Regions from separate parts of the Pseudoalteromonas sp. NFXS39 genome, predicted to be linked through region 1. Evidence: predicted binding sites of a transcription regulator. Region 1 holds the regulator's gene; each other region holds the start of a gene.

Evidence for each region. The regulator FliA, encoded in region 1, starts transcription of late flagellar genes. The targets are predictions, from matches to a motif close to CTAAAGNTNNNNNNNNNNNNGCCGATA.
Region 2: J3455_RS19635 (DUF5610 domain-containing protein) is a predicted target of FliA. The motif match lies at 9,074-9,100, and genes of this name have one in related genera.
Region 3: J3455_RS06035 (VC2046/SO_2500 family protein) is a predicted target of FliA. The motif match lies at 8,221-8,247, and genes of this name have one in related genera.

The regions. Positions count from the first base shown of each region.
Region 1 covers NZ_JAGDEC010000002.1:199,375-210,447, reverse strand. The annotation lists gene J3455_RS04540 (chemotaxis protein CheW) at 1-60, opposite strand, end outside; gene J3455_RS04535 (ParA family protein) at 63-833, opposite strand; gene J3455_RS04530 (flagellar motor protein MotB) at 845-1,804, opposite strand; gene J3455_RS04525 (flagellar motor protein) at 1,811-2,575, opposite strand; gene J3455_RS04520 (protein-glutamate methylesterase/protein-glutamine glutaminase) at 2,568-3,731, opposite strand; gene J3455_RS04515 (chemotaxis protein CheA) at 3,794-6,091, opposite strand; gene J3455_RS04510 (protein phosphatase CheZ) at 6,107-6,874, opposite strand; gene cheY (chemotaxis response regulator CheY) at 6,892-7,275, opposite strand; gene J3455_RS04500 (RNA polymerase sigma factor FliA) at 7,316-8,026, opposite strand; gene J3455_RS04495 (MinD/ParA family ATP-binding protein) at 8,053-8,913, opposite strand; gene flhF (flagellar biosynthesis GTPase FlhF) at 8,906-10,387, opposite strand; gene flhA (flagellar biosynthesis protein FlhA) at 10,408-11,073, opposite strand, start outside.
Region 2 covers NZ_JAGDEC010000017.1:12,765-23,837, forward strand. The annotation lists gene gspL (type II secretion system protein GspL) at 1-869, shown strand, start outside; gene J3455_RS19580 (type II secretion system protein M) at 866-1,339, shown strand; gene J3455_RS19585 (type II secretion system protein N) at 1,343-2,101, shown strand; gene J3455_RS19590 (YecA/YgfB family protein) at 2,121-2,735, shown strand; gene J3455_RS19595 (hypothetical protein) at 2,732-2,935, opposite strand; gene J3455_RS19600 (hypothetical protein) at 2,935-3,294, opposite strand; gene ccoG (cytochrome c oxidase accessory protein CcoG) at 3,572-5,002, shown strand; gene J3455_RS19610 (serine/threonine protein kinase) at 5,068-6,042, shown strand; gene J3455_RS19615 (thiol:disulfide interchange protein DsbA/DsbL) at 6,074-6,697, shown strand; gene J3455_RS19620 (thiol:disulfide interchange protein DsbA/DsbL) at 6,716-7,354, shown strand; gene J3455_RS19625 (2-thiouracil desulfurase family protein) at 7,413-7,865, shown strand; gene trmA (tRNA (uridine(54)-C5)-methyltransferase TrmA) at 7,868-8,965, opposite strand; gene J3455_RS19635 (DUF5610 domain-containing protein) at 9,130-10,245, shown strand; gene murI (glutamate racemase) at 10,312-11,073, shown strand, end outside; gene J3455_RS19645 (RNA recognition motif domain-containing protein) at 11,069-11,073, opposite strand, start outside.
Region 3 covers NZ_JAGDEC010000002.1:548,795-559,867, forward strand. The annotation lists gene J3455_RS05990 (HD domain-containing protein) at 1-114, shown strand, start outside; gene J3455_RS05995 (VOC family protein) at 116-508, shown strand; gene J3455_RS06000 (response regulator) at 525-1,514, opposite strand; gene J3455_RS06005 (PAS domain S-box protein) at 1,511-4,840, opposite strand; gene J3455_RS06010 (GGDEF domain-containing protein) at 4,978-6,048, shown strand; gene J3455_RS06015 (ion channel) at 6,045-7,025, opposite strand; gene J3455_RS06020 (M48 family metallopeptidase) at 7,125-7,808, shown strand; tRNA gene J3455_RS06025 (tRNA-Tyr) at 7,952-8,036, opposite strand; tRNA gene J3455_RS06030 (tRNA-Tyr) at 8,085-8,169, opposite strand; gene J3455_RS06035 (VC2046/SO_2500 family protein) at 8,282-8,797, shown strand; gene J3455_RS06040 (DUF6172 family protein) at 8,948-9,247, shown strand; gene J3455_RS06045 (hypothetical protein) at 9,301-9,741, opposite strand; gene cysK (cysteine synthase A) at 9,890-10,858, opposite strand.

The DNA of each region.
Region 1 (11,073 bases):
CAACAAAGCGCCCAAATATTGGGTCATCACTTTTTCATTGGCAAATAAATGCTTACTCATCTTTAACCCTGTGCAATTAAGTAATCAAGCAGTGCGCGATATGCAAACACGCCACGTGAGCGTGGGCAAAATTGAATCGGCACCTGTTGTGCTAAACTAGCATCTCGAAATTTTGTATCGACGGGCACCACGCCTGACCATACTTTATCTTTGTAATTATCCTGCAGAGTCTTATAAGCTTCAAGTGATGCTTTAGTACGTTTGTCGTACATTGTTGGAATAATCGTATATTGGTACTGTTTTGCTTGCGATGTTTGCATCAGCTCCATCGTACGCATCATACGGTCAAGACCTTTCAAGGCCAAAAACTCTGTTTGTACTGGTACTAATATCCGTTCGCTCGCGGCAAGTGCATTCACCATTAAAACACCTAAAACAGGTGGGCAATCAATAATTGCATAATCGTAATGGTCACTAATTTTAGCTAGTGCTTTTTTAAGTATCAGACCCATACCATTTTTATTGCCCATGCTTCTATCTAGCGTAGCAATTGCCATTGTCGCCGGTAAAATGTCAAGATTCTCTAGCGTAGATGGGCACAGAGCCTGTAAAACTTCTTCACTGGCCATACTATTGCCGCGTGCAAAGATATCATACACGCTGACTTCAAGCTCTTCAGAGTCAATGCCAAAATAATAAGTTAATGATGCGTGCGGATCAGTGTCAATAAGTAACACTCGTTTTCCTTGTAAAGCAAGAATGCCAGCAAGGCTAACAGCTGTTGTTGTTTTCCCTACCCCACCTTTTTGATTCGCTACGGTCCAAACTTTCACATCACACCTTATTATTGTTCATTGCGCGTGGTAATCCTAATGCCACCGTGCGGTAATTGAATCACTTTAATGCTGTTATCATCACTTGGCAACTCAATTTCTGTCGTCTTTTCCGGTTGATTTTGTGATTCTTGTTCAGTACTTTGCGGCTCTTCGGGGGGTAAACCATACTTCGATAACGCTACGACCACTTTACGGTTCTCCGCGCGACCTTGCTCAGTGTCATTACTAGCGAAAGGTGAATATTCACCATAACCTTCAATAGCCATTCGAGCAGGATTAATACCTAAACTCTCAAGTTCAACAAGTATTGATGTTGCACGGGCTACCGATAACTCCCAGTTAGAGCGAAACATTTCATTACGAATACCTTCGTTATCAGTATAACCACGCACGCGGATATAGTTATCAACAGGCGCTATAATATCTCTAACTAAACCTACAACTTCCTTTGCACGTTGCTGTGCAACAGCACTGCCCGAAGAAAACAACATACCTGAGCTTAGTTCAATAATAAGCCAGTCTTGATGAAGCTCTAAACTTGCTTCACCATCACGAATTTCATCAATGAGTGCAGATTGTAGTTTAGTTAGCAAACTATCAAGGGGCTTGCCTAGATGCTTTTTATCAATATTACTCGTTTCACTTTGCCCATCAAGTAATTCAGGCCCTTGCTCATCCTTTCGGATACTTTCACCGTAAAGGATGTCTTTTTCTGGACTGACTCTGTCTGTTAAAATTCCGGTGCCGTTCACTCCGGTTCCAACTTGCTGTTGCTCACGAGCTGATTTCTCGAAAACCTGCTCAAGCGAATCGGAGAGAATTTGAAAGTCTTCATTTTTATTAATTGCTATGGCATACATGACCACAAAAAAAGCAAACATGATAGTCATGTAATCGGCATAAGAAACAAGCCAACGCTCGGTATGTTGGTTTTTTGACGTGTTATGACGCAGACGACGGCGCATCATAATAAATTACTCTTCAACTAAGCTTGGACGCTCAACACGGTACGCCTCAAGTTTTAGTTCTATATTCAGTGGGCTTTCACCTTGCGAGATAGCAATAATGCCTTCAGCAAGTAATTCATGATACAGCATCTTTTGTTCAATTTGCTGCTTTAACTTATTGGCCATAGGTAAGAATAATAAATTAGCTAAACCTACACCGTAGATGGTAGCGATAAAAGCGGTGGCGACACCCGCACCCAATTTTTCAGGATCTGTTATAAATTGCATTGCCTGAATCAAACCAAGTACCGCACCTAAAATACCAATTGTTGGACTATAACCCCCCATCGCTTCATAAACTCGGCTAACCTCTAACAAGCGCTCTCGTTCAAGCATTAAGTCAATTTCAAGGGTATCTCTAAGCTTTTGCTCATCGATACCATCAACGAGTAGACTCAACCCTTTTGCCGCGTATGGGTCTGTATGAGTAAGTGCCTCAGATTCAAGCGCTAAGTAACCTTCTTGGCGTGCTTTGTGCGACCAGCGCTTTACTTGTTCGATAGCTGCATCAATATCATGATATGGCGGAAAGAACACCCAATGACTAATTTTGAGTGTTTTTGCAAAAACACTACCAGGGGTCTGGAGCATAACAGCCCCAAGCGTACCGCCAAGAACAATAATCAGCGCAGGTCCATTGAACAAAGCTGTGACAACGCCGCCTTCTAATGCATAACCAAATGCAATAGCACTAATTGCGATAATTAAGCCGAGAAAAGACAGCTTATCCACAGCCAGTCTCACGCGTTAGGCGGGCTGCAACATCTGTGAGCGCTAAGCTTTCACTAGCCAAACCAGCATTCGCAACGGCTTGTGGCATACCATACACTACACTGGTTTTTTCATCTTGCGCCCAAATGGTTGCACCGACTTGCTTAAGCATACGCGCTCCATCACGACCATCAGCACCCATACCCGTTAACACCACGGCTAGAACATCACCGCCATAGGTTTTTGCTGCACTCGCAAAGGTGACATCAACACTTGGCTTATAAGTAATACGTGGGCTATCATCTTCAAACACACGTAATGTACGAGAGCCGCTGCGCCCTTCAATCAACATTTGTTGACCACCTGGCGCTAAATAGGCTGTACCTGGCATTAAGCGGTCACCATTTTGCGCTTCTTTCACATTGATTCTGCATAAACCATTGAGGCGTGCTGCAAAAGCAGGAGTAAACGCAGCTGGCATATGTTGAATAAGCAAAATAGGATGCGGAAAGTTAGCAGGCAGCTGAGTTAAAATGGTCTGTAGCGCAACCGGCCCACCAGTTGATGTACCAATAGCAACCAACTGATATTGCTTGCCCGAAGCTCGAATTTTACTTGTACTCGATGACGATTCCGCAGGCGAACTAGCAGGAGCTGAACGGCTAAAGCTGCGATCAGGCTGAACAATACCGCTGCTAGTACTTGTAGCGCTACTGCCCCTTGGTGCAGGAGCCGGAGTTGGTCTCGAAATAGGTGCCGGACGCGAAAAACGAGAGAGGCGACGACGACCAATTTCTTTTACTTTATTTTGTAAAAGCGCGATTGCATCTTCATTATTACGTGCAATGTCTTCGAATTTTTTCGGTAAAAAATCTAAAGCACCAGCATCAAGTGCATCGAGGGTTGCTGTTGCACCATCACGGGTGAGTGATGAGAACATTAAAATAGGAGTCGGTGTTGCTGCCATTATTTCTTTCACAGCACTAATGCCATCAAGAACTGGCATCTCAACATCCATAGTAATTACATCAGGTCTTAATTCACGGGTTTTATCTACCGCCTCACGACCATTAACGGCAAAACCAATTACCTGAATATTGCTGTCTTGCTCTAAAATTTCGCTTACTCTGCGGCGAAAAAAGCTTGAATCATCAACAACTAATACTTTGACTGCCATTGGCACTCTCTTGTTTTATATCATTTAAAGTGCAGCTAAACACTGCACTTTATTATTTATTATTAGCCAACGTAATGCTTAAGCATACTAGGTACATCGAGGATCAATGCAATCCCACCATCAGAAGTAATTGTCGCACCTGCCATTCCTGGCGTGCCTTGTAATAAGGCATCTAAAGGTTTGATAACCACCTCTTCTTGACCAATTAATGAGTCAACAACAAAGCCCACTTGTTTAGTACCTATTTGTACAATCACCACGTGACCTTCTGCTTTACGCTCTTGGCGGTTGGCACCTTTTACTAACCAATGTTGTAAATAGAAAAGCGGAATCGCTTTTTGACGAACTATTATTGTCAGTTGGCCATCAACTACGTTAGTTTTAGTTAAATCAAGGTGGAAAATTTCGCTTACGCCAGCAAGTGGTAGAGCAAAGGTTTGCTCACCTACAACAACCATTAGAGTTGGTAAGATAGCAAGCGTTAATGGCACCTTAATTTCTAGTGCAGTACCTACGCCCAATTCCGACTGGATGTTAACCGAACCATTTAACTGGGTTATTTTAGTTTTAACCACATCCATGCCGACACCGCGCCCTGAAATATCAGAGATCTCTTCTTTCGTTGAGAAACCAGGAGCAAATATTAGGTTGTATGCTTCTGTATCCGACAAACGGCTTGCTTGATCATGATCAATTACACCCTTGCTGATTGCGATTTTTTTCAGCTTATCAGCATCCATACCAGCACCATCATCACGAATGGTAAGCAGAATATGATCACCTTCTTGTGATGCTGAGAGCGTGACTGTACCTGTACGCGGTTTACCTGCAGCTTCACGCACATCTGGCATTTCAATACCATGGTCTACAGAGTTACGCACTAAGTGCACCAATGGATCAGCAAGTGCTTCAACAAGGTTTTTATCTAAATCGGTTTCTTCACCTACTAGCTGCAGATTAATGTCTTTTTTCAAGCTACGAGCTAAGTCACGAACTACGCGTGGGAAACGACCAAATACTTTCTTAATTGGCTGCATCCGGGTTTTCATTACCGCACCTTGTAAGTCCGCGGTTACCACGTCTAGGTTCGAGATGGCTTTACCCATTGACTCACTGTTGCTGTTATTCGCAAGACTTACCAAGCGGTTACGAACCAATACAAGCTCACCAACCATGTTCATGATTTCGTCAAGACGTTTGGTATCAACACGAACCGTTGTTTCTGCCTGTGGAGGCGGAGCCTTTTTCGGTGCCGCTGAAGCTGCTGGCGCTTTTGCAGGAGCTGGAGCAGGTTTACTAGCTGCAGCTGCAGGTTTCGGTGCAGGTGCAGGTGCCGGTTTAGAGGCTGCAGGCTGAGCAGGTTTTGCTGGTTCAGCTTTTGGTGGCTCAGGTGCTTTTTCCGCGGTTGAACTTTCCAATGATTGAGGAGCTGTGCCTTTGCCATGTAACTCGTCAAGAAGTGCCTCAAACTCATCATCACTAATTTCATCGTCTGAATCGCTGCTTGCTGCCTCCGCAGTAGGGGTGGCAGAGGCTGGCTCAATAGAACTTGTAGCTTCAGGCTTGGCAGTATTATCTTGTTTTACTTCCCCAAAATTACCAACACCGTGCAATTCATCTAATAAACTATCAAATTCATCATCGGTAATATCATCACTGTCACTGCTATTTGACTCAGGAGCAGATGCTGCTGGTCCTTGGCCTTTTCCATGCAGCTCATCTAACAGGCTTTCGAATTCATCTTCAGTGATTTCGTCAATATTTTGAGACTCAGCGCTGCTATCAGCAAGACCGCCGCCATCAAATAACATATCGAACGCAAATGGGTCATCTTCATCGATGTTGTCTGTTGCTGTATCTGCTGTGACTTCAGGCGTATCAACAACAACCTCTTCAACTGCTGGTTCTTCAGGTGCAACTGCAACGTCCTCTGCTACAGATAAATCTTCACCTGCAAGCTCTTCTGCAGTAGGCGGCTGACTTAATTTATGAAGGACTTCTAATAGGGCTGGATCTGCAGGCTCTGGTTGTTCGCGATTTTGAATCGTGGCGAACATTTCATTAATAGTATCAAGGGCTTGTAATATTACGTCCATTAGCTCAGGCGTAACAGTGCGTACACCTTGGCGTAATAAATCGAAAACATTCTCTGCGCCATGACAAGCATCAACAAGTTCAGTCATACTTAAGAAACCTGCACCACCTTTAACAGTGTGGAAGCCCCTAAAAATGGCGTTTAATAGATCTTTGTCTTCTGGGTTGTTTTCAAGCTCAACTAATTGCTCCGACAATAGCTCTAAGATTTCTCCTGCTTCAACAAGGAAATCCTGTAATATATCTTCATCGACTTCAAAGCTCATGCAGCTACTCTCCTCTTAGAAGCCCAGACTTGATAATAGATCATCGACTTCATCTTGTCCTGAAACAACATCATCGCGAGACTCTTTATCAATAATCGGCCCTTCAGGACCTGCTAGTGTGTCACTTGGTGCAGGTGCTTTTTCTATGGCCTGTTTTTCTTGTTGTTGATGACCATCTTCTTGACTGCCAAACACAGTTAAGAGATTAATTAAACTGTCTTCTACTTCTCGCACTAGTTCAATGACACGACGAATAACTTGTCCAGTTAAATCTTGATAATCCTGCGCCATCAGCACATTGGTCATCAAGCCTTGAAGCTCATCGGTTTTTGTGTGCGAGTTATTCATGAACTTATCTAGGCTATGACATAACGATTTAAATTCACCGAGTTCAATTTCTCGGTTCATTAAACGATCCCAAGTAGGCTTAATTGCAGCAATTTCATCAGCAAGTTGTTGCGCTATCGGTAAACTTGCTTCAACTGCATCCATAGTTTTATTGGCGGCACTCTCTGTCATTTCCATAACATAATTTAAGCGCTGCTTAGCATCTGGGATAGCGTCGGTAGTTAAATCAGCGAGACGAGTATCTAGGTCAAAGTTTTTTAACGCTTCATGAAGTTGACGCGTCAATTTACCGACTTCAGCAAACAACTCTGATTGCTCTTTTGACGCAGCATCAAGAATTAGCTTATCAGCTTTTTCTTGTTCACCATTTTCAAGATACTCAACAAGTTGACGAGCTTGCTCTAAACTTATTTGAGGCGCAGCAAGTGCTGACATAAGCCTCTCCCCTTAGATTAACCTAAACGTTCAAACACTTTTTCCAATTTGGTTTTAAGTGTCGCAGCAGTGAATGGTTTAACGATATAGCCATTAACACCTGCTTGAGCAGCAGCAACAATTTGTTCTTTTTTCGCTTCAGCTGTCACCATTAACACAGGAATATGCTTAAGGCTATCATCAGCACGAATTGCGCGTAACAAATCAATACCTTGCATACCAGGCATGTTCCAATCTGTTACAACAAAATCAAATTCTTGATTTTGTAGCATTGGCAATGCTGTTGAACCGTCGTCAGCTTCCTGCACATTGGTAAAACCTAAATCCCTTAATAGATTTTTAATGATACGTCTCATTGTAGAAAAATCATCAACAACAAGAATTTTCATGTTTTTATCCAAAACATCCTCCGGTGAGGTTTGAACCTTTATTTACTTACTACTAATTAATCCAGTCATTGATTTTTGCTTTGAGCTTAATCATCGCCTGACCATGTATTTGACTCACACGCGACTCGCTAACATCGAGTATGTGTCCTATTTCTTTTAAGTTCATTTCGTCGTTGTAGTACAAAGACAAAACGAGAGCATCTCTTTCTGGTAACGATTGGATAGCCGTTAATAGAGACTGGTTAAACCGCTCATTTTTAACGTTATTAAACGGTTTGTCTAGTCCTAAATCCTGACCTACTGGTGTGATGACATCTTCATCCACGCCTAAGTCTTCAATGCCTAATACTTTACTAGAATTTACATCATGTAGAATATGATGGTACTCATCCAGTGTAATATCAAGTTTTTCAGCTACTTCAGTGTCTTTTGGTTCACGATTTAACGTGCTCTCTAATTCGGCAATGGTTTCTGCCACTAGGCGGGCATTTCGGTGAACTGAACGTGGAGCCCAGTCACCTCGGCGAATTTCATCCAGCATAGCACCACGAATACGAATACCTGCGAAGGTTTCAAAACTAGCACCTTTGCTAGCATCAAAGTTTTTTGACGCTTCAATCAGGCCTATCATGCCTGATTGAATTAAATCATCGAGTTGCACACTGGCAGGTAAACGAGCAATTAGATGGCACGCCACTTTTTTCACTAAAGAGGCATGTTTTTCAACAATCGCATTTAAATTTTGTGCTGATTGATATCCCATCGCTTTATTCACCGATGTTGTCATAGTTAGCCGTTTACTAGTTTTTCAATAAAAAATTCTAAATGGCCAGACGGTTGATTAGGGATCGGCCATTTAACTGCTTTTGTTGCTAATGTTTTAAACGCCACCGCTGCTGGTGAATTCGGGAATAATTCAACGATTACTTTTTGACGGCGCGTAGACTTACGCATGTTCTCGTCATAAGGAATGGTTGCTACTAACTCCATCGAAACATCTAAAAAACGATCCGTTACTTTTGAAAGTTTAGCAAATAATTCTTGCCCTTCACGCAAACTGCGCACCATATTGGCAACAATTTTAAATTTATATACGCCATGCTCACGGCTAAGTACTTTTATAAGTGCGTAAGCATCAGTAATTGAGGTGGGTTCATCACATACAACTACAACAACGTCTTGGGCTGCACGAGAAAAGCTTAATACCATGTCTGAAATACCTGCGGCGGTATCAACAATTAAAATATCAAACTCAGTGTTTAACTCGCTAAATGCACGTATAAGACCTGCATGCTCAGATGGCGATAATTCAACCATACTTTGAGAACCAGACGTTGCTGGTACAATTTTGATTCCTGCAGGGCCTTCAACGAGAATTTCATCAAGCTCACACTCGCCCGACAAAACATGAGATAAGTTACGTTCAACACGAAGGCCAAGCATCACGTCACAGTTTGCCAAACCTAAATCGGCATCTAATACTAATACACGATTTCCTTGCTGGCCTAATGCGATTGCGGTGTTGAGTGAGACGTTGGTTTTACCCACTCCACCTTTACCGCCAGTAACAGCGATAACTTTAACGCCACTATTATTATTTCGATTCATTTTGCGCAGGCCGCTTGCTTGATCTAATACTGTGTTAATCATACATCCCTACTGTGTTCGACGCTACTGCTTGACGTCTTGAATGTTGTGCTTTTGCTCGTTTTAAATACAATTGTTCAGCTTTTTTCACTAGTTTTTCAGCATTCGCTACGCGAATATCCTCAGGAACGCGCTGACCGTTAGTAAGATACCCTATTGGCAGACGATTTTGAATCGCTATGCTAATAATCTCACCTAAACTTAAAGATTCATCCAATTTAGTGAAGATACAGCCACTTAGGTGAACCTTTTTAAAGTGTCTTACGGTTTCTTGCAACACATTTATCTGCGCTGTAGCACTTAATACTAAATAACTACGAATATCAACACGCTGATTACGCATTAAGGTGTTTAATTGTTCAGTTAAGCGTAAATCTCGTTGGCTCATACCCGCAGTGTCTATTAATACTAGACGCTTATTACGTAAATGGTATAACACTTCAGCTAATTCATTCGCATCTTTTACTTGCTTTACACCACAACCAATAATACGACCATAAGTAGCCAATTGTTCGTAGGCACCAATTCTGTATGTATCAGTGGTGATCAGTGCAACTTTATCAGCACCATATTTTTGTGCTCCAAGTGCTGCTAATTTCGCAACTGTGGTTGTTTTACCAACGCCCGTTGGACCAACTAGTGCAAAAACTCCACCTTGGCGTAGGATTTCGTTGTTAGTTGTATGCATTTGGTTTTCAACCATTTGCAGCAGCGCTTGCCATGCTTGTTGGCGAGATACATCATCAGGAATAAAACACGCCATTTGCTCAGCAACATCACGCTCAATCCCCATACCAGCTAAACGATCAATCATACAAGCGCGTGTTGGATCACGGCGCGCCATATCTTGTTGCATTAATCCAGATACTTGGTGTTCAAGTAATTGACGAATCGCATTCATTTCTTCGCGCATAGTCGTCATTTCTGATTGATTAGCTGGGGCTGAGTTTTTATGCTCAGCGGGTGAGTCTAAATCATCAAAACCTGCGTCTAAATCGTCATCAAACCCTAGGCTATGAGCTTGAGTTTGTACACGAGGTGCTGCTTGCTGCTGATAACGAGGAGCTTGCTTATATTCAGGCTGTTGCTGCTCAAAGCTTGGTTCTTTTGGTTGATAATGTTCACTCGTATCAATACCAGATTGACTAAACATTGACGCCAGCTCTGGCGAACGAGGGCGTGGGGCTTGACGCTCAAGTAACGCTTGTAGGCTATCAGCAACTTTCGCTTGCGGCTCAGGTTTAGCACGCATTGGCTCAGGCTTAACAAAATTATGCTGTGGTGCAGGTGCTGATTGTGCCACTGCAGGTTTAGCTTCGGCTTTCGGGGCTGCTTTGTCGTAATCAACAGCTGCAACGATTTCAACGCCGTTAGCAAGCTTTTTGTTCGACATAATAACCGCATCAACACCTAACTCATCTTTCACTTCTTTCAGTGCAGTGCGCATATCTTTAGCAAAAAAACGTTTAATTTTCATGGTTCAACCCCTTTACTATCCTATTGTTGGCCTACTGAGCTGACAATCTTAATCTGTCTTTCGTCTGGTACCTCTTGATAAGACATCACCCTTAAACCTGGGATTGTGTACTTAACGAAGCGAGATAACACAGTACGTAACATTCCTGACGTTAACAGTATCGAAGGTTCACCGGCCATTTCTTGGTTTTGATGCGCTTCATTCAATGATTGTTGAAGTCGCTCTGCAAGGCTTGGCTCTATTCCGGCACCTTCGTCACCTGCATTCTGAAGTGACTGATGCAACATCTGTTCCAACTCAGGCGCCAAGGTAATGACAGGGATCTCAGAAGACATACCAACAGCGTCTTGAACGATAAGTCTGCGAAGTGAAATTCGCACTGCAGCCGTTAGTACATCAGGGTCTTGGCTACGTGGACCATACTCAACAAGGGTTTGAACAATCGAGCGCATATCGCGAATTGCCACCCCTTCATTGAGTAAGTTTTGTAGCACTTTTACGATAGTAGTAAGTGGTAATACGTCAGGAACCAGTCCTTCAACAAGGCGAGGATGACTCTTCGCTAACATATCTAATAAGTTTTGTACTTCTTCATGACCAAGTAGTAAAGCAGCACTGTTCGTGAGTAACTGACTAATATGAGTTGCAACTACCGTTGCTGAATCAACGACGGTATAGCCAAGTGA
Region 2 (11,073 bases), on a different contig from region 1:
CGATGACCGATCGTGAATGGTTTGAGCAATGGCTGGCTGAGTTCAATGAGCATGGTATCGAAGTATATAAAATACTGCCCGATGCTTTATTGTTACCTGATGTCGATGACAACGCTCAGTTACGTGCTATTGAGCTTAATGGTCAGTGGCTATGTAAACACGGTAACTGGCATATTGCCGCTGTAGAGACGAATTGGCTTGCAGGCTATTTAACGGCATTAGGTAACCCTGATGTTGCACACTTTAGTCCAGCAACGGGTTTTCCTGATACGGTTAACCTAAATGCTCGAACAGAACAATACGATTTACCATTAGCTTTATTTGCCAAACAATTACCAGAGGTTAATTTTAACCTGCGCCAAGGCGTTTATCAGCTTAAGAAAAAATCAGCGATTTGGTGGGGCTATTGGCAAAAGGCCGCTATTGCAGCTGGTGTAGCGTTAGTTTGTAGTGTCGGTGTTAAGTCACTTGAGCTCTATAAGTTAAATAGCGAACTTGAAGCAATGAAAGCCGAAGTAGTTGCCAATTATCAGCGTGCTTTTCCTAACAAAAAAGTGCGTCCGCAACTTATTCGCAGCCAAATTCGTAATGAACTTGCATTAATCGATGCTGGTAGTACGGCAGGCTTTTTAGATTTGACTAACGATCTGGTCTCGATTTTTAGTCAAGTGAAAGACTTCACACCAGAAACGCTTCGTTATGATCAAGGCCGTAACGAATTACGTATTCGTGCGCGCGGCAAAGATTTCCAGTCATTCAGTAAAGTTAAAGCAATTTTAGAACAGCGTGGCTTAACCGTTGATCAGGGTTCGCTGAATAATGATGGTGATTTTGTCGTTGGTGAAATTAAGTTACGAGGTGCGGCATGAAAAATCAAATAATCAATTATTGGCGCTCGTTAAAAGAACAAGAACAGCAACTTGTTATTGTTGCAGGTGTGGTGTTTGTTATTTTTGTGCTAGTTATGGGAGTCTTTCGTCCACTTAACACGGCTATCGAAAAGGCTGAGCAAGACACTATAAAACAGCAAGAGCTATTAGTTTGGGTTGATGAGAGTATTGCTAAATTAAAAGCAAGCGGTAATGCACGTAGTACGAGCAGTCGTAGTTTAAGCCAAATCGTTAATAGCACCCGTAATCGTTATCAAATTATCATTAGTAAAATGCAGCCGAATGACAATTCACTTCGTTTAACAATTGATTCTGTTGAGTTTAATAACCTTGTTGAATGGCTTGATGAATTGGTTAATTCGCACGGCGTACTAATCGAGAATTTAGATTTAAGTAAAGATGACAAATCAGGCTTTGTGCGTGTAAGTCGTTTGGTACTAGAGAAGTAAACGATGAAAAGAGTTATTTTATTAATCACAGTGTTTGTGATGTGTTTTTTGGTGTTTACGCTGGTAAAAACACCCGCTGCCGTTGCACTTGATTTAGCTAAGCCGCATTTACCAAAGCAATTACAATTAGGTAAAGCCAGTGGCACGCTATGGGACGGCCGCATTATGCAGGTACGTTTTGATGGTGAGCAATTAAATAATGTGCGTTGGCAGTTATCAGGCTGGTCACTGTTCACAGGTAAATTAGTGGGTACGGTGCGCTTTGGCAATCCTCGTGATAAAGCGGATATATCTGGTCATGGTGATTTTACATATGGTCTCTTTAACCAAACAGTCACTGTGAAAAAGACTACTTTACGCTTAACGGTTGAACGTGCCATGGAGCGTTTACAACTCCCTTTACCGATTAGTGCACAAGGCCGCGTAATAGTTGATTTAGACGAGTACAGCTCAGGTCAGCCTTATTGTGAGAGTTTAAGCGGTGAAATCGCGAGCCCTAATATTGATGTCAAAGGAATGAACAACTGGTTTAGTATTGGTCCTCTGAGCGGCCGTTTAAGTTGTAAATCAGGTGATGTAGCAGTACTGGTAGACCCAGAAAACCGTTTAGGACTTGAAGCTGATGCAGTATTAAAAGCGAATCTAGACTTTAAAGTAGCTGGCTATATTAAACCTGAAGCAAGCTTACCCAAAGAAGTGCATGATGCAGCTAAGTTCCTTGGTCGTCCTGATAACGAAGGCCGTTATCCGCTTAACTTTTAAATTGGATTAATTGAATAGTATGCAATTACCTGAGTTTTCAAAGCAGCAAAGCGAGCTTCTAAGTCAGTTTTTAGCGCAGCATCCAGATGCGCTTACTTTGGCGCAAACCCAAGGTTACTTGTTTGCCGTGATTTGTGCTCCTGAGCCGCTTGATGTTCACCAGTGGTTAGAAGAGGTTGCACCAGGCTCTGATGGGCAAATGGATGAGCAAGTACTGTTTGCATTTATGGCCTTGTATCAGCAGGTCAGCGAGCAAGTATTTGAAACGGGTTTTGCATTACCTGTGAGCCTACAGCTGAGCTCTCAAGGGCAACAATACCTAGATATTCAAGAATGCCAGCATTGGAGCCAAGGTTTTATGCATGGTGCACAAGGCTACGTTAATAAGCTACTAAGTGCTCCACATTTAGCTGATGAACTTAAAGAAGCGTTGGCTACCGCGCTGCAAAGCTTAGGCTTTTTTACTCTTGAAAGTAGTGAAATTGCAGCCCTCGCAACTGAGCATGGTTTATCTGAAGGGCAATTATGTCAGCAGCAGTATGAAGTGATGAATGAATTTGCCGCTGGCTTTGCAGAACTTATTGAAGTTGTTGCTGTAAATAGCCAACTTTATAACGATGAGGGCTGGAACTAACCCAGCTCTAATAGGATGTCTGTGCAACCTTTGCTACAGCGTACAACGCCTTTACCTGGCTGATCAGTTTTTAAGTCTAAGGTAAGGGCGCCTTTACACACTTCACAGTATAAGGTTTGCCCTTTACCCAGCTTTTTTAACATATTGCGCTGTTTTGCGAACGAATCGCTGGTTTTTTTGTTTAAAGCAGAAAAGTCCATTACTTGTTTAGCCTTTCCTCAAGCGCATTCGAGACAATACTACATACTCGGTTTAAGCGGTCACCATAAAAATACAAGTTAATGTCTTTTTCACGGCAGTAGTGTAAGTGAAAAATTTGCAGCTTATCGTCTGTTGTAAATGTGTCCTCAATATATTCAAGCTCTGAATTAGATAAATTGAGTTGTGACTTAATATTATTTTTTGCCATATTCGCCGCGGGACTACGATTAATTTTACTAGCATCAGATAGTAATGATACGCCATCTCCTAGTAACCTTTCCCTAGGCTCTTTGATCAAAGGGTGATCAATCGTGAAAAGTGCTAAAATAATAAGCACTAAAATAAGAAATTTTTTCATAGCACAATAATCTTTGATCTAAATAAATACGGTATAGGTGCAAGTTTAATAAAATGGTCGTTTTAAAAGCAAGCAGATACGATTAAATAATTAAAATGTCGTATTTTCGATCAATCCCTGAAATTTTTTATAGATTGAGTATAATGCTTTATAGATTTGAAGTTTCAGAAATCTTTGAACGTAATGAGATGTATTCTGATTTGCCTAAGAGCTTAGAGAACCATCTGCTATAAACATATGTTTGAATGTTATTTCCTAGTGGCGTTGAGGAATTTTAATGGATAAACAGATTAAGGTTAAAAATATCCCAACGGAAGTGAAAATCCAGAAACCGGAAAATGCTTCCCTCGATGATAGATTTAATCCACGCAACCGTATTTATGTTCGAGCTGTAACTGGCTTACATCAATTGCTCAGACAGCGAATTGGTTTTGTCGGTATGCTTGCGTTTATGTTACTACCTTGGATTAATTTCCACGGCCAACAAGCTGTATTGTTCGATTTGGTAGGGCAAAAGTTTAACATTTTTGGCTTAACGCTTTGGCCACAAGACCTGACAATCCTTGCCTTTATTTTAATGTTGGCGGCTTTTGCTCTTTTCTTGGTAACTACTTTCTATGGTCGGGTTTGGTGCGGTTATACCTGTCCACAAACCGTTTGGACCTTTATTTTCATTTGGTTTGAAGAAAAGTTTGAAGGAAGCGCTAATCAGCGTAAGAAACTTGATCAACGCCCGATGGATTTTGATAAGTTTTGGCGAAAAAGTGCTAAACACGGAAGTTGGTGGTTATTCTCACTTTATACCGCATTTACCTTTGTTGGTTATTTTACGCCTATCCGCCAACTATTACCTGATCTGTTTACTCTTGATGCAACAGCATATTCATATATTTGCCTAGCCGTATTTGCGGTGTGTACCTATGGTAACGCGGGTTGGATGCGCGAAATTATGTGTTTACACATTTGCCCATACTCTCGCTTTCAATCAGCTATGTTCGATAAAGATACCTTCACAGTAAGCTATGACGAAGCGCGTGGTGAGAGCCGTGGTCCACGTTCACGCAAACAAGATCCAAAAGAGCTCGGCTTAGGTGACTGTATTGACTGTAACTTGTGTGTTCAGGTTTGCCCGACGGGGATCGATATCCGTAATGGTTTACAATACGAATGTATAAATTGTGGTGCGTGTATCGATGCATGTGATGGGGTGATGGATAAAATGAATTACCCTCGCGGACTTATTTCCTATACCACAGAGCGTAATTTAGAAACACCAGATAACAAAACCCATGCACTTCGTCCTAAGTTAATTGGCTATCTCGTCATCTTAGTGCTGCTAACTGGGGCGCTGGTGGCGAACATTGCAATGCGTAAACCTATGGACTTAGATATTATTCGTGACCGTAATCAGTTATACCGTGTTGACTTTAATGGTTTAGTTGAAAATACCTATACATTAAAGGTTATCAATAAAGCGCAACATGAGCAGACATTTAATATTCGTGTCGAAGGGCTTGATAACTTTGAGTACATAGGCAAACAAACATTCACTGTGCCTTCTGGTGAATCATACAATGTACCACTGTCATTGGTTGTTGACCCTTATGATTTGAAAAAGCCAATGACAAAGTTTGAGTTTATACTTTCTGTCGATGGTGAGCCTGATGTGCAGATTTCACAGCCGAGTAACTTCTTTAAGGCACGATAATTAAGTACACTGAGTAAATGAATAAAAAGCGGGATTTTCCCGCTTTTTTTATATGATGAGACATTATGAGTAAATTTAGTTTTGTTGACCTTACACCCGATTCAATTTTAGATGCAGTTGAAAGTATCGGTGTCTATGCTGAATCAGGACTGCTGGCATTAAATAGCTACGAGAATCGTGTTTATCAATTTAAAGCAGAAGATGGCCAACGATATGTTGTTAAGTTTTACCGACCAGAACGCTGGAGTAAGGCGCAAATCTTAGAAGAGCATGCGTTTGCATTTGAACTTGCTGAGGCCGAAGTGCCGGTTGTTGCGCCTGTTATTATCGAAGGGCAAAGCTTGTTTGAGCATAATGGCTATTTGTTTACGTTATTCCCTAGTGTGGGTGGCCGCATTTTTGAAGTTGATAATTTAGATCAACTCGATGTGCTTGGCCGTTTAATTGGTCGAATGCACCAGGTAGCAAAAGCAAAGCCATTTGAACATAGGCCTGTGATCAGTTGCGAAGAATATCTTCAGACAGCTAAAGTTCAGTTACAGGCAAGTAACTTGGTGCCAATGACATTAGAGAACGCCTTCTATACAATTTTAGATTTGGTAATCAAAGAAACCACACAACAGTATAAAAATGTTGAAACTATCCGCCTGCACGGTGACTGCCATGCTGGTAATATATTGTGGTCTGGTGATGCATTGATGTTCGTTGATTTGGATGACAGCCGACAAGGACCTGCCATTCAGGACCTTTGGATGATGCTCAGTGGCGATCGTAACAACCAACTGTTACAGTTAGACACTTTAGTGGCTGCCTATGAAGAATTTTGTGACTTCGATCACAGCCAATTAAAACTGATAGAACCACTCAGAGCGATGAGAATGGTGCATTACATGGGGTGGTTGGCAAAAAGATGGGATGATCCAGCATTCCCACGGAACTTTTCATGGTTTGCTGAAGACAAATACTGGGAGCAGCAAATACTAGCGTTAAAAGAACAGCTTGCAGCGCTACAGGAAGCACCATTAAAATTATTACCATAAATTTTTAAAAGCTAATAAAGACGAGAAAATAATGTTTAAAAAATTAAAGTTAAGTCTACTCATTTTATGTTTACCTTTTGCAGCCCTTGCTGCTGATTTTGAAGCAGGTAATCAATATGAAGTTTTAAAAGTTGAGAAAAGTGCAACACCGCAAGTAACCGAGTTCTTTTCGTTTTATTGCCCACACTGTTTTCAGTTTGAGCCTGTAGCAAAAGCATTAACTGCAAGTCTTCCTGAAGGTACCGAGTTTGTAAAAAGCCATGTTAACTTTTTAGGTGGTGTATCTAAGCAAACACAAAGTAATTTAAGCTATGCCTACTTAATTGCTAAGCAACATGGCAAAGCAGAGCAAGTTGCAGATCAAATTTTTAATAGTATCCACAGACAACGCGCTTTACTTAAAGACATGAAAGACGTAAAAGCATTACTAGCAACTAATGGTATCAGCAACGAAGTGTTTGATGCTGAAATTGCAAGCATGCCAGTGATTAGTGCTGAAAAAGCGATGCAAGATAAACAGCAAAAATATTCTGACATGGGTGCGTTAACAGGTGTGCCTACTTTTATCGTAAATGATAAATATAAAATCAATTTAAATACCATCAAAAGCCAGCAGATGCTTGATGAGTTAGTCGAATTCTTATTAAAACAATAATTTTGGAGTAAAGAAGTAATGATCAAGTTAGTAAAAGCTGTATTAATGGCTGCCACGCTAGGTTTAGCGGCAAATGCCTCAGCTGCTCAATATGAAGAGGGCAAGCATTATGAAACGATTGATGCACGCGCTTCTAAAAAACCAGAAGTAAAAGAGTTCTTCTCATTCTACTGCCCACACTGTAATAACTTCGAGCCAGTAGTGAAAGAGCTTAAAACACTTCTTAAAGAGGGCGTAAAGTTCAAAAAGAGTCATGTTGATTTTTCAGGTCCTCGTGACCCAAAAATTCAAACTATCTTAGCGCAAGGATATGCGACGGCTAATGTGTTACCACAGAAAGACGCGTTAGTAGCCGCTGTGTTTAATCATATTCACGGTAAGCGTGCACGTATTAACGAACTAGCAGACATGAAAGACATCTTCGTTTCACAAGGTGTATCGGCTGAAGATTTTGATAAGTACTACAACAGCTTCTCTGTACGTACTATGGCTTCTAAAATGAAACGCGACCAAGAATACTACCAACAAAAAGGTGCTTTAAAAGGCGTTCCAACTTTTATTGTTAATGGTAAATATCGCGTGATTATAGGTGCGGATTCAGGTATTAGCGATGCAAAGAGCATGGCAGACTTAATTAATTACCTAGCTGATAAATAAGTTTAGTTTAATTAAAATTAAAGCTCCGCACGCGGAGCTTTTTTTATTGGTAAAGCAAATGCAAAAAATACTAGTTTCAAGCTGTTTGTTAGGAAACCATGTTCGTTATGACGGGCAATCGCAAAATTTACTTCATCCTGGCTTAGAAACTCTAAAACAGCAGGGAAGGCTTATTGCATTCTGCCCTGAAGTAGCTGGTGGCTTACCTACACCAAGGCCGCCAGCAGAAATTAAATTGGGAAGAGTACTCACCAAAGATGCGCAAGATGTCACAGTGCAATTTGCTTATGGTGCAGAACAAGCTCTTAAACTTTGCCAAAAGCAAGGTATTCGTTATGCCTTGTTAAAAGAATCAAGCCCGTCATGTGGTCGCAATACGATTTACGATGGTAGTCATTCTGGAAGGAAAATTTCAGGGATGGGGTTAACTGCAAAGCTGTTAACTGACAACAATATAGAAGTGTTTAGTGAGAAGCAGTTGCCAGCACTATTTAAAGCGCTGGCAGACTAATTTTATTTACGCTGTAAAAACACACCTGATTCAATGTGGTGGGTGTAAGGGAATTGATCGAAAATAGCAAAACGCTTTACTGCATGGGTTTTGCATAAGTGGTCAAGGTCACGCTCTAGGGTATCTGGATTACACGAGATATAAATAATATTGTCGTAGTTCGCAACTAGGTCACAAGTCAGTGTGTCCATGCCAGCACGTGGTGGGTCCACCAAGATTGTTTGGCAGTTATAGCTTTTCAGATCAATGCCATCCAAACGAGAGAAAGTGCGCTCGCCTTTCATTGCTTGAGTGAACTCTTCACTCGACATACGAATGATATCTAAGTTTTCAACCTTGTTCTGCGCGATATTGTATTGTGCAGAGTAAACCGATGATTTTGAAATCTCAGTCGCTAATACGCGGTCGAATGAATCTGCAAGAGCAATGGAGAAATTACCATTCCCGCAATATAACTCCAGTAAGTCATTGCTAAGTGGTTGGCAAAGCGCTTGTGCCCACTCTAGCATCTTGATGTTCACTTTCGCATTAGGTTGAGTAAAGCTATTTTCGACTTGTTGATAGATAAGCTCTTTACCGTTTACGTTTAAACGCTCAATAACGAAATCATTACCAATCACTTCTTTTTGCTTGCGAGCACGGCCAATAAAATCAATTTTAAACTGTGTGCTAAGTTTTGCTTTAAGCTCTTTAATAGCTTGTAGCCACTGCTCATCTAATTGTTTGTGGTATAACAAACTAACTAGAATCTCGCCACTTAAGCTTGAAAGATAATCGATTTGAAACAGCTTGCGACGCAGAACTTCATTGTCTTTTAAGTTTTCGATCATGGCTTGCATGACTTCACCCACTAAAGGCGCTGCAGGGTCAAACTCGTCAACACGGATCTTTTCTTTAGTTTGTTGATCAAACATGATGTGAAAAAGGTCTTCACCTTCATGCCAGACACGAAACTCTGCACGTTGGCGGTAATGAATAGGGTCAGAGCCAAACACTTCTAATTTATCGACCCCAAAACGTCTAAACTGTGAGGTGATGCGCTGCTCTTTCTCACTCAATTGTGCATCATATTGAGTTGTATCAATTTTTATAACCGCCATGGCTGATTACCTTTTATCTCTTAGCTTTATAACGGCGCTATTGTAGGGAGCGCTGAGGATTTGTCTAGTTTTGTTATTTATTTTAGTGTCGTTTTTTTATACAAAAAACTTAAGTTCTGTGGTTTTTGGCCGATAATGAGTTAACCATAACATGGAGTCGGATCATGAAAATTGGCAACCTAGGCTATATGCCTAATACAAATGTGAATAAATACAATGGCAAACAGGCATTGCAGCAGCCTACTATTCAAAATCGTCAAGATAGTTACCAGCAACGAGGCCGAGAGCTGGCTGCTAAAGTTCTTGATGATAAACTTGCTGAGGCACTAGGTTTACCTAAAGCCGAAGAGAAAAAAGATAAACCACTGTTCGACTTTGAAGAGATCGTTAAAAACGTTCTCGACTTTGTTGGCGGTGCGCTTCGCAAAGCAAAAGCAGATGGTGCTGATGATGAAAAGCTCAAAGGTATGCTTGGTGATGCACGAAAAGGTGTACAAATGGGCATCGACGATGCTTATGATGAGCTAAAAGGGTCAGGTATTCTTAATGATGACATCGAAGAGGGTATCGAAAAGTCTAAAGAAGGTATCTATAAAGGTATTGATGAATTAGAAGAAGACTTGTTCAATCCTAAACCAAATTCGGTTTCAGTAAGCCAGGCCCAATACGTTAGTTTAAGTAATAACGCAGAATACACTTTCACTACTGCTGAAGGTGATGAAGTGAGTATTAGCTTTGCTGATGCATACGAAAGTAAGTCAGCAAGCGGCTATAGCAAAAATGGCGATAACGAAGCGTTTGTCAGTGAATCTTCTCAATCACGTGACTTATCATTCTCGATGACAGTCAATGGTGATTTAAATGAGCAAGAGCAGCAAGCTATCAATGAATTGATGGAAGACTTGCAGAGTGTTAGCGAAACATTCTTCTCTGGTTCATTAGAAGATGCCTTTGAACAAGCTAAAGAGTTGAACTTAGGTAACGAGCAACTAGTTGGCTTTACGATGGATCTGAAACAAACAAAAACAGTTGCTGCTATAAAAGGGTATGAAGAATATAAACCATCCCCTGAAAAAGAAGTCGCTGATAAAATAGCGCCATTTAATGACGATTTGAAACAAGCGTTCAATAAAGCGGGTGAGTTAGGTTTGCAAAATGAACTTGCTGGTATCTTACAATGGTTAAACCAAGATAAAGAAGAAGTAAGCAAGCTGGTGGATTATACCAAAGCAATGTTTGAACAAATGAATAAACTACGTTCGGCAACTGAAGAAGCTTAACCCTTTCTTTATTTTTATATAGCTGCATGGCAAACTGCTGGCCTTTGATGATCCGAGGTAAGCAGTTTGTCAGTTCATATAATGGTGTTTGATTCTGGTATAGGTGGGACAACCGTACTTGAGCAGATCCAAGCACTGATCCCAGATGCTGATTATAGCTATTTTATGGATAATGCTTTATTGCCATATGGCGCGCAAAGCCAGCAAACGATTATAACCCGCCTTTTTGCGCTACTACAGTTTATCGAAATAGAAAAATTACACGTAGATATTCTAGTAATTGCGTGTAACACCGCCTCTACATCTGCATTAGAAACTATTCGCCCGTATACAAATATAGAAGTAGTTGGTGTTGTGCCTGCGATAAAGCCAGCAAGCGCTTTAAGCAGTAGCAAACATATTGGTTTGTTGGCAACGCCATCGACGACCAAGAGCCACTATACTGCAAACTTAATTAGTACTTATAGCCAAGGCACTCAAGTCAGTTTATATGGTTCAACTGAGCTGGTGGAAATAGCAGAAACACTGTTTCATACGCAGACACTCAATAAAGAAAAACTTGAAAAAGAATTGTGTGGTCTAGCTATCGCAGAAGATATAGATGTATTGGTACTTGGCTGTACACACTTTCCATTATTAGCAAATGCGATTAATGACTATTATAAACAACGGATCTTACTTATAGATTCAGGCAAAGCGATTGCTAATCGCGTTAAAAGTTTAATTGAACTTCGGGGATACACAGTAACCGGAGATAAAAAAAAGCCGCTGCACTTTTATGCAACGGCTCCTATTTGTCACTCGCAATTAAACGTTGAGCTGATTACG
Region 3 (11,073 bases), 350 kb from region 1:
CTGTTAAACATTAGCGAGAGTATGAACACGCCATCAGCGAAAGATGAAGCCAAAAGACGCACAGCTTATATGCTCGAATTTTTAGAACAGTTAAAAACAGAAATTGGCGAGTAATATGGCTATTCCATCTTTATGTGGTGTTGACCATTGCCACTTAAATGTTGATGATTTAGCTAAAGCTGTTGGCTGGTATCAACAGGTACTTGGTTTTACCGTCGTTCCTGAGCTTGCTTTTTGGGATGAAGGAAAAGGTCCGTTAACCCTAGAAGATCAAGCAAAAACGATTCGTCTGGCACTGTTTGAAGCTGAGGGTAGAAGCAAGGGGATTGCTTTTGGCGCAAATGCAGCACAGTTTCTAGAATGGCTTGAACATTTAGCTCAATTTGATATTAAAACTGTTGTTGCCGACCATGGTGTTACTTACTCAATGTATTTTAAAGATTGTGCTGGTAATAGCCATGAAATTACTTCGCATGATTATGAAGCAATTAAAAAAGGCCTCAAATGAGGCCTTTAATTCGCCATTAGCTGGTATAAGTGTTTTTGATTTCTATGATGCTATCTATTTGGCCGATAAATAAATCAACTAATTGCGGATCAAAATGCTTACCTGCCTCATCTTTTAATAAGTCGAGGGCTTCTTCAATCGACCAGGCTTTTTTATAGGGGCGTTTTGAGGTTAAAGCATCAAATACATCAGCAATAGCTACAATACGTCCTTCAATACTGATTTCTTTGCCTTTAAGGCCATACGGATAACCCGTACCATCCCACTTTTCATGGTGTTCAAGGGCAAGCTTATGAGCTAATTGTAATAGCGGCGAAGGTGAGTTTTCTAAAATCTTCGCACCTATTAAAGCATGTTGTTTCATGTGCTCGTATTCGTTTTCGTTTAAGCGCCCAGGTTTCAAAAGCACGGCGTCGGGAATACCGATTTTACCAACATCATGCATTGGGGCAGCCTGTTTAAGCTGCTCGGCTTCATACTCACTCATGCCATAGGCAAGGGCGAGTACTTTACTGTAGCGGCTCATTCTTGCGATATGCTCACCGGTGTCAGTGTCTTTATATTCGGCAGCTCGACCTAAACGTTGAATCAAATCAATATGAGCTAATTGCAGTTGCTCAGCTTGCACCAGAGATAAGTGATTTTTAACCCGAGCCCTGACAATTGCGGGGCTAATTGGTTTGGTAATATAATCGACTGCACCAAGAGCAAAGCCTTCAGATTCATCTTGTTCATGTGAAAGTGCCGTAACAAAGATAACAGGAATATGCGCTGTTTTAGGATTTGCTTTTAACACTTTACAGACTTCGAAGCCGCTCATATCGGGCATCATAATATCGAGCAAAATCAACTTAGGTGGTTCATTCTCAATAAGTTGAAGAGCAAGTTCCCCAGATTTAGCAAACGATAAGCGATAATCGTTAGCAAGTACTTCACGGATCACTTTTAAATTTGCAGGTTCATCATCGACGACCAAAATCTTTGCACGTTCTGAGAGTTGTGTCATAGGTGTTCCTTAGCAGCTTGGACTGTATGCTTTAAAGTTAATAAAGCGGTACTTGCTGCATCAAAGTCAAAGTTTTCAAAATGCGCACAAATTTCAACAACCTGCTCTTTATAGGTTGTAGGTGCTTGGGATTGCACCAGGCTTAATAAATCATCGTCTATTTCTGCATGCTCAGCTTGCTCTTGCAGTGTGTCAATTTGGCTAATAAATGCGTCCAATGACACTTCGTGTATACGTTGCTGTTGTGAACTGGGCTGCTGCTGATCTGCAAGCAATGCAATTAGAGTTTGCCATTCTTGTTCGCATTCGGCAATGAGTGAAGGGAAGCTTTCCTTTTCACGTTCTTTCTCAGCGTTTGATAACAAATATAATAATTTTGCTAGGGCTAAATTACCTGCGACTCCTTTAAGAGTATGCAAAATTAATTTTTGTTCGTTTTCACTGAGTTTTTGATCCTTCAGTCGTAGAATGCTCTGTTGATGATTGCTTAGGAATAAGCCAATTTCCATATTTAACTTCTCTTTGCTTCCCCACATCAAAACACCTTTGTCGTAGTTGATGTGTTTTCTTTCATCACGCATTTTATTACTAGTGACTTTATTTACTTCTAAACCAAGCACTTTCGCGATTTCATGGTTCAGCTGGTTAATATCAACAGGTTTATTTGCAAAACCATTCATCCCGGCTTGCTTTGTAGTAATTTTATCTTGTTGTAAAACACTCGCCGTTAAAGCGATGATAGGAGTAATTTTTAAGCATCTGACTTTTTCAATTTCACGGATTTCCTTACAGGCAGTTATTCCGTCACATTCTGGCATATGTATATCCATTAAAATCACATCAAAGTTTTGTTGCTCAAATGCAGCAATGGCTTCAAGGCCATTCTGAGCGGTAACTACTGTGTGCCCAGCTTGAGATAATAAAATATTGAGCAGCTCAATATTTTGCTCAATATCATCAACCACTAATATTTGAAGCTTTGGTAAATTCAATTGATTACAAGAAAATACATCTACTTTGTTAATATCACCCTCTTGCAAAGGAAGGGTGAAGTAAAAGCAACTTCCTTTTCCTTCTTCACTATTAGCATCAATTGAACCGCCCATTAATTCAACAAGCTGTTTACTAATAGTGGTGCCTAAACCTGTGCCACCAAAGCGGCGTGTCATAGTACCGTCAGCTTGTTCAAATGGCTGGAAAATAGCATCTAAGCGGTGCTTCGCTATGCCAATACCACTGTCTTGCACTTCAAAAAGTAATTGCTTATCTGGAGTTTGACTTACAGTAATCGTTACAGAACCTTGTTCTGTAAATTTAATGGCATTACCAATGAGATTATTCATCACTTGGCGAATTCGGGATTCATCGCCAATATAAATAGGCGCAACATTATCAGCGATGATCAAATCAAGCAGGATATCTTTTCGCTTAGCTTCGAGCCAAAAGGTCGATACGATGTTGTCGAGTAGCGCTTGTAAGTTAAAGTGCTCAGCGTGAATATCGAGTTTGCCTTTTTCTAATTTTGCAGAATCAAGGACTTCATTGAGTAAATGCAGCAGTGAGCGAGCTGATTTATTCACTGTAATAATATGCTTTTGTTGCTCTTTACTGAGTGGGCTATCCATTAATATGTCGCTAAAGCCAATTATTGCATTCATTGGTGTGCGTATTTCATGACTCATATTTGCCATAAATGATTGTTTTGCTTGTGCTGCAGCTTCAGCTTCTTGTTTTGCTTGTTTAAGTGACTCTTCATATTCGTGACGAGTAGTGATATCAATGAGTACACCATCGATCCACTTTTGGTCAGAGTCACTATTTTCGTTAATTGTTCCTTGGTCTAAAACCCACACAACTTTTCCACTTCGGTGGCGAATGCGGTATTCAACAGCATATTGGTTTTTTTCTGCTATGGCTTTTTCAATAACTTCATCAATATGCACTACATCATCATTATTAATGATTTGAGCAAATGTAACTGTGCCATTGGTAAACTCTTCAGGGCTATATCCTGTTAAGTCAGCAACACTTGGGCTTATAAATTTCATCGTCCAGTGTTCATCTAACAAGCAACGAAATACAGCGCCGGGGGTATTGTTCATTAACGTACGATATTGCTTCTCTTTTTCTTCAAGACTTTGCTGCAGTGCACGTTGCTCTGTTAGATCGGTTATAAAGCCAACAAATAGTGTTTCTGCATTAGGCTGTTTTACTTCACCAAGTCCTAGGCGAATAGGGAATAAGTGACCATCTTTATGTTTTGCATAGACATTTCGGTTAACGCCAATGACTTTTTTAACTTCATGCCTGCTACTATCAGCTAAATAATCATCGTGCTGAGCAGCAATATCGTCGTTCATTAATAGTTTTACATTTTTGCCTAGTACTTCGTCTTGGCGCCAACCAAAAATAGTTTCTGCTGATTTATTAAAGCTTAAAATAATGCCATGAATATTAATCGTGACGATGCCATCTATTGCAGTGCCTAAAATGGCATCTAGGCGCGACTCTTCTGCTGATTTTTCTGCAAGTAATAAACGAAAACGCACCATGCCATTAATAATCCCAACCAGAGCGGTTAATAATACGGTGGCAAATGAAACGCTAATGGCGATAAAAGTAAGTTGCGACGTTTGCACGTTTTCGGATAACAAAGGTGAGGTTGCGACAAAACGTGTTGCCGCCATGCCCATGTAATGCATTCCTGCGACTGCAAAGCCAAAAATAATGGCGCAAATGACACGGGTTTGTAGCATGGTTAGCTTTTTAAAATGTTCGCTAAGATGAAAGCGCGCATATAAGCCTACAAAAGATAAAGCAATTGCCACCACAATTGATGCTGCAAACCAAACTGGATCGTAGCGAAGTAGAGGGCTCATTTGCATGGCAGCCATGCCTGAATAGTGCATGGTTCCTATACCTGACCCCAGCAACACAGAAGCAATTAGAAGTTTAATTGTTTTTGGAATTTGCTTTAAATCTTTGCGTCTCAAAAATGAAAAAGCGGTGTAGCAGGCTAAAAATGCAGGTATGAATGAAAAAAATGTCAGAGTTGGGTCGTACTCAACGTTGGTGCACAAAGAAAAAGCTAACATACCAATAAAGTGCATGCTCCAAATCCCGCCTGACATAACCAAAGCACCGGTTGCACTGCCTAATTTTCGGTATGAATTAAAGTGAGTTCTGTTCGCTAAATCAATGATATGGAGTGAAAAATAAGCAGCAAAGATAGCGGTAGCAATAGAAAGTACAACTAAGCTTGGATCATAAACACCGCTGACAATTAGGCTGGGGTCTTGATTGGTAATAAAAAATTTTGCGAGCATAATATTTTTTTGAAACGGCTTATAAAGCTAGTTTAATACAAATTATTGTTAAATTAGAGAAAAACCTATCACTTAAGTACGTAGTATTGAAAACCTTGACTATATTTAATTAAAAAGGAGTAGTCCGAGGTGAGTAGATGAGAAGAACTGAGCAGACTTTAGTTGAGCAAATGCAAATTAATGATGTCGAAATTCAGCATAGGATGAGCTTATTGGGGCTGAGTTCAAACAGTCTCTCATCTCTTTTGAACTACAAACCTATTATCGAATCAGCCATCGAAAATGTAGTGAATGAATTTTATAAAAAGCAAACCGAAGTTGATGAAATTTCTTTATTAATTGGTGATGCGGATACTTTAACGCGACTAAGAGATGCGCAACGCCAATATATTATTGATCTATTTTGTGGTCGTTACGAACATGAATATGTTAATAACCGCTTACGTATTGGCATGGTACATAAGCGTATTGGGGTTGAACCAAAACTCTATTTATCGGCAGTGTGTACTTTAAAAGAACTCATTTTTAATGTGCTTAGGGCGACAATAAGCGATCAAGCTGAATTGAATCAAACGCTAAACATCATAGATAAGCTAATTTACTTTGATACCACCTTGGTCTTTGACACTTATATTGATAGTTTGGTGGGCGAAATTGAAAATGCGAAACGTCGCACCGAAGTTTACGCAAAAGGCCTCGAAGAAAAAGTTGCGCAGCGTACTCAAGAGCTTGAGAAGCTAGCGAAGCTTGACCCACTCACCAACCTATATAATCGCCGTGTCATGCAAGAGTTATTACAACGGGATCTTGCCAGAGCAAGACGGCACAAATCACCATTAACCATTGTGTATTTTGATCTGGATGACTTTAAGTCAGTAAATGATACGCAAGGGCATTTAAAAGGCGATGAAGTGCTTAAATATATAGGCCAATATTTACTTGAAAATATACGCGAGATTGATATTCCTTGTCGCTACGGGGGAGATGAGTTTTGTGTCATTTTGCCTGATTGCGAGATAGACAGTGGTGTTAATATTTGTGAAAAACTAATAGCTGCATTCGAACAACAGTACCCTGAGCTTCATTTAAGTTTTGGCCTTATAGCAGCACCACTTGATAGCACAGTAGATGCTGAGGAGTTAATTAATCGTGCTGATAAGAAAATGTATCAAGCGAAGGAGCATATAGGCTCATATATTATGCGCTAGCGGGTCATTCGCTTTACAAAGACAACAACGAACAAAGCAAGCGAGAAGCTGCCACAGAATGCTTCTATTGCTGCAATCAACCTTGAAAAGCCAATCGGAGTAATATCCCCATAACCAAGGGTTGTAAAAGTTACCACACTGAAATAAAAACTATTTAATAATGCCGATAAATTGCTTGTAAATGAGTTTTCAACGCTTAGTTGCATCACTGAATCTTGATAACTTACCCCAAATAAGAAATAACAAAAGGCACAGCAAATAATTAGTGACAAGCTAAAGCGAATAACATTCTCGGGTTTTTCTCCATAACCGCACAGCATGTCAATAAAACTTGAAGTAATTTGCTTGGTTGAACCTCTAGGGTACTGCGCATGGCGCATCCGTAATTCTTTGTATGTAAAGTTACCGGCTAGCTCAAATAGCCCTTGATGTTCTGAGGCTTTCCTTAAGTTTCGGTATATTTCTTCTGATTGTTCAAATAAGTCTCGGGCTTCTGCGAATTGTTTATTTTTACGAGCTTTAAATGCAGCCGCTTCTTGTAATAATTGATCGCCCAGTTCGATATTATCAATACGGCTGTCATTGAGTTTAATACCCAGTAGGTTGGTATTTTTTAAATCACAGTAATGCAAACTAGCGCTATGTAAATTGGCTTTCATCAATGAGGCGTTGGAGATTTTGTTATTAAATAAGTGAGCGCCCGTTAAATTCGCGCGGTAAAAATTACAATAAGAGAGATCATAGCCTTCTTCGTCATCCTGTTTGATTAAGTTTAGTCCTGAAAGGTTCGCTCTTTTCAGTTGCAGGCCTTCTAATAATCCCCCTTTTTTTGCATAGCGCTCTAATTTTTGGGTGAGGTCTAGCCCTGATTTATCAAATTTACTATCATGCCAAAAGCAAAATCCAGAGCCCATATCTGTTTCTTGGCACTTGTTACCTGTTGGTGAGGTATAACTACAACATGGTTTATCAGGCATAAGGACGAAAACTTATTTGTTAGTCATCTTTATAGATTAGCAGCTATTTAGCAGGGTAAAATGGAATCTCTCATTTTTATTAATTGAATTGGCTTATATTTGTTAGATTACACCTTAAAGCGCAGTAAACGCAGAACAACAGTTGCAATTAAAGTTGCTGAGCAGAAACTCACTGTTTATGCGCCTTTTTATGTCTCACAAACTGAGATAGATGGTTGGCTAAAGACAAAACAGGATTGGGTCGCAGAACAAATCGCGAGACAATCCTCACAAGCTGAACGACGTCAACTTCCTCTTGTAAACGCGACTATTAAGTTATTCGGTCAGAGTGTGCCGATAATTTTTGCTAAAGGCCCTAAAAGCACTTGGCAACAAGATGCACAATCTCGGCTCACTTTATCTATTTCATCACGGGTCAAATATCAAGAAGCTAACTACTTAGCTCTGCTAGAACGGTTTTTACATGAAAAGCTTGAGAGCTATATTGAAATGCGTGTTCATGACTACTGTTTGCAAATGACTGAAGCTTTACCTGCAAAGTTAAAGATTCAACATTATAAACGTCGTTGGGGCAGTTGTAATAAGCGCCGAGAGCTTGCATTTAATTTACATTTAGCAAGCGCGCCGACATGGGTGATTGATTATGTCATTATTCACGAACTTGCGCACCTCAGACATATGAATCATAGCGCTAAGTTCTGGCAGCGAGTGTGCCATTTTTATCCTGACTATAAAAAAGCAGAAAGTTGGCTAAAAGCAAATGGTAGTAGTTTGAGTTGGTAGCTTAAGTTAGAAAGAGTAAAGTTAGAAAGAGTAAAGTTAGAAAGAGTAAAGTTAGAAAGAGTAAAGTTAGAAAGAGTAAAGTTAGAAAGAGTAAAGTTAGAAAGAGTAAAGTTAGAAAGAGTAAAGTTAGAAAGAGTAAAGAGTGGTGGAGGGAGCTGGATTCGAACCAGCGAAGGCTGAGCCGTCAGATTTACAGTCTGATCCCTTTGGCCGCTCGGGAACCCCTCCACACAGATTTTACTATTGCATTTGGCCCCACTTTTCAAATAAGAAAAGTGGTGGAGGGAGCTGGATTCGAACCAGCGAAGGCTGAGCCGTCAGATTTACAGTCTGATCCCTTTGGCCGCTCGGGAACCCCTCCAATGCAACGGCGCTGATAATAGCAAACTGGTTATTTAAGTAAAGAAAAAAACTAAAGAAAATTACATAAATGCCGATAACTGGTTAATCAAGAAACTATTTGGCTAAAGACTATGCAAATTGATGGTTTGTTGCTCACAGAGAGTCAACTCGATAATCGTCTAAATAAAAGTGTTCAAGAGAAACGCCCTGGGGAGTTTGCTTTATTACTAGCAATGCTTTCTCATGATGTGCTCGATTTTAGTCAGTTTCACCTACCAAAAACTGAATTAACCAACCCTGATGTGTCTGAATCTGTTCTGCGAACTGAATTAGGAGCAGGGCCAGCACAACCATTGGCACCTGAGCAGTTTGACATGCTGATTGGTCAAGAAAATGCTTACAGGCTATTGCAAGGTGGTTTATCAGATATCAGGTTGCGTAATTGCTTAAATCCTGAACCACTGAATATACGTGATGATAGGCAGCATGTACCACTTGAAGTGATTGATAACTGTGAACCTGCAGTTAGAAAACGTTTTTACGAAAAGAATAAACCAGTTGAGCGGCCACAAATAGATGCAGCTGCCTTTTATGACAGCCTAAATGATGAAGCTATACATCAACCTCTACATTTAGCAACAGCCTAAGTATTAGCGGCTTAATCGAATTGTCATAGACTCTGAATAAACTATATTTAAGTAAAATGGCAAAAAGTACAGCTAAATTAAGATGTGCTTGTTATAATAGCAGCCTATGGCTTAATGCCATTGTCATTGAACCAAGTTACTAGGACTATAATGAAGAAAACATTCACGCTAAACCACGAGAAAATTAAATATCCTCGTATGGTTGATGCAGCCAAGCACGAAGTAAAAAAATACTTAAAACGTGAGCGTAATAAAACACTCCCAGCAGGTGCTGACTATTGGGCATTTGACTGTAAGTTTGGTGAGTCAGCGGATGAGGCCAATGTCGTTCACGTGGCAGAGATTAATAAGTGTATTAGCGATATCGAAGCTAAAGGGCTTACATCGTTTTACGTTGAGATCTTAGCGCGTCCTGCACAGCGTCAACATCAAGAGTTTGACGAAGAGTAATATCAATACTCTTATACTAAAAAAGGGCCATCAGGCCCTTTTTTAGTTTTAAATTAACGTGCAAATGGATCGGCATTAATTTTTTCTATGTACCATTTTCCTTTCTTACGTATCATTTTCACACTGCGCATATCATCAACTTTCTTACCATTAAAATAACCAGTAAAAATTAAATTGATATTGGCTTTATCGCCATATTGCTCGCGTAAACTCATATTGGTCATATCGACTTCAATTACGACTTCATCGTATTGCATATTGACAAGGTTACGAGCGAACTGCCCAGCAGTACCATAAGATTTCATAATACGCGCCATTTTTGGAGTGGAGTATTCCATGGCAAGATTCAAATCGTTTTGGTTATATAAGGCATCAAAATAGAGAGTAGCCACATTACCTGGCGTATTTTGTTCGCCTTTTGGAGCGTCTTCGGAGCCGCAACCGAAAAGGACGCTGCTACTTAACAGAATAAAAATTAAGAGTATATTTTTCATTTTTGTTGTTTTACGAGTGAACTTAATATTAAGTGTGTGACTAAATTAGCATGATGTAAAGTTAACTCGGTAAATTTATTGGTTTTATCTATTTTAGGTAATAAAAAAGGATGCATCTTTGCATCCTTTTTAGACAACTTAGTCGTTCTTACTGAACAAGCTCTTTATCGCTGAACTCTTCAGCGAATAATGGACTAGATAAGTAACGCTCAGTTGCACTTGGTAAAATTACCACAATATTTTTATCTGCGTTTTCAGGCTTTTCAGCAAGGCGTTTTGCAGCAACAACTGCAGCACCAGAAGAAATACCTACTAAAATGCCTTCATTTTTCATCAGTTCATGCGCCATTGCAATTGCATCTTCATTTGATACTTGCTCAGCGGCATCAACAACTTCTAAATCAAGGTTACCAGGGATGAAACCTGCACCGATACCTTGAATTTTATGAGGACCCGGTTTTACTTCTTCACCAGCTAAGGTTTGGCTGATCACTGGTGAGTTAGTTGGTTCAACAGCAACTGACTGAACATTTAAACCTTTTTCAAGTTTAAGGTATCGGCTAACACCCGTAATAGTACCACCCGTACCAACACCTGCTACGAAGATATCAATTTTACCATCCATTGCTTCATAGATTTCAGGGCCCGTGGTTTCAAAGTGAATTTTCGGGTTTGCAGGGTTTTCGAATTGTTGTAGAAGAATATATTTTTCAGGGTCACTTGCTTGAATTTCTTTTGCTTTCTCAATTGCGCCATTCATACCTTTAGCGCCATCAGTTAGAACTAGGTTAGCACCTAACGCTTTTAACAATTTACGACGTTCTAGGCTCATAGTGTTAGGCATAGTCAGTGTTAACTTATAACCACGAGAAGCAGCAACAAACGCAAGTGCAATACCGGTATTTCCCGAAGTAGGCTCGATTAACTCTTTGTCTTTGGTTAATACACCTGACTTTTCTGCTTCCCAGATCATTGAAGCGCCTATACGGCATTTAACACTGAAACTTGGGTTACGTGATTCTACTTTAGCAAAAACATTACCTGAGGTTACGCGGTTAAGCTTTACGATTGGAGTATTACCAATCGTTAATGAATTATCTTCAAAAATGTTAGACATAGTGTTCCTTTGGAAGCAATTTATTCAATCGTGATCGAATAGCTTAGGCTAGCGATCTGTAATAGTCACACTTTACTGTGGTGAATAAAAAACGAAAGTAAAGTTTGGCTATAACATATAGCGAATAGGCTTATATACCCAAACCATCTCAAGGTGCGAGTTTCAGTTGAAATTAAAAGCGATTTAGGCAAGGCATTGATTGCAAGTAATAGTGG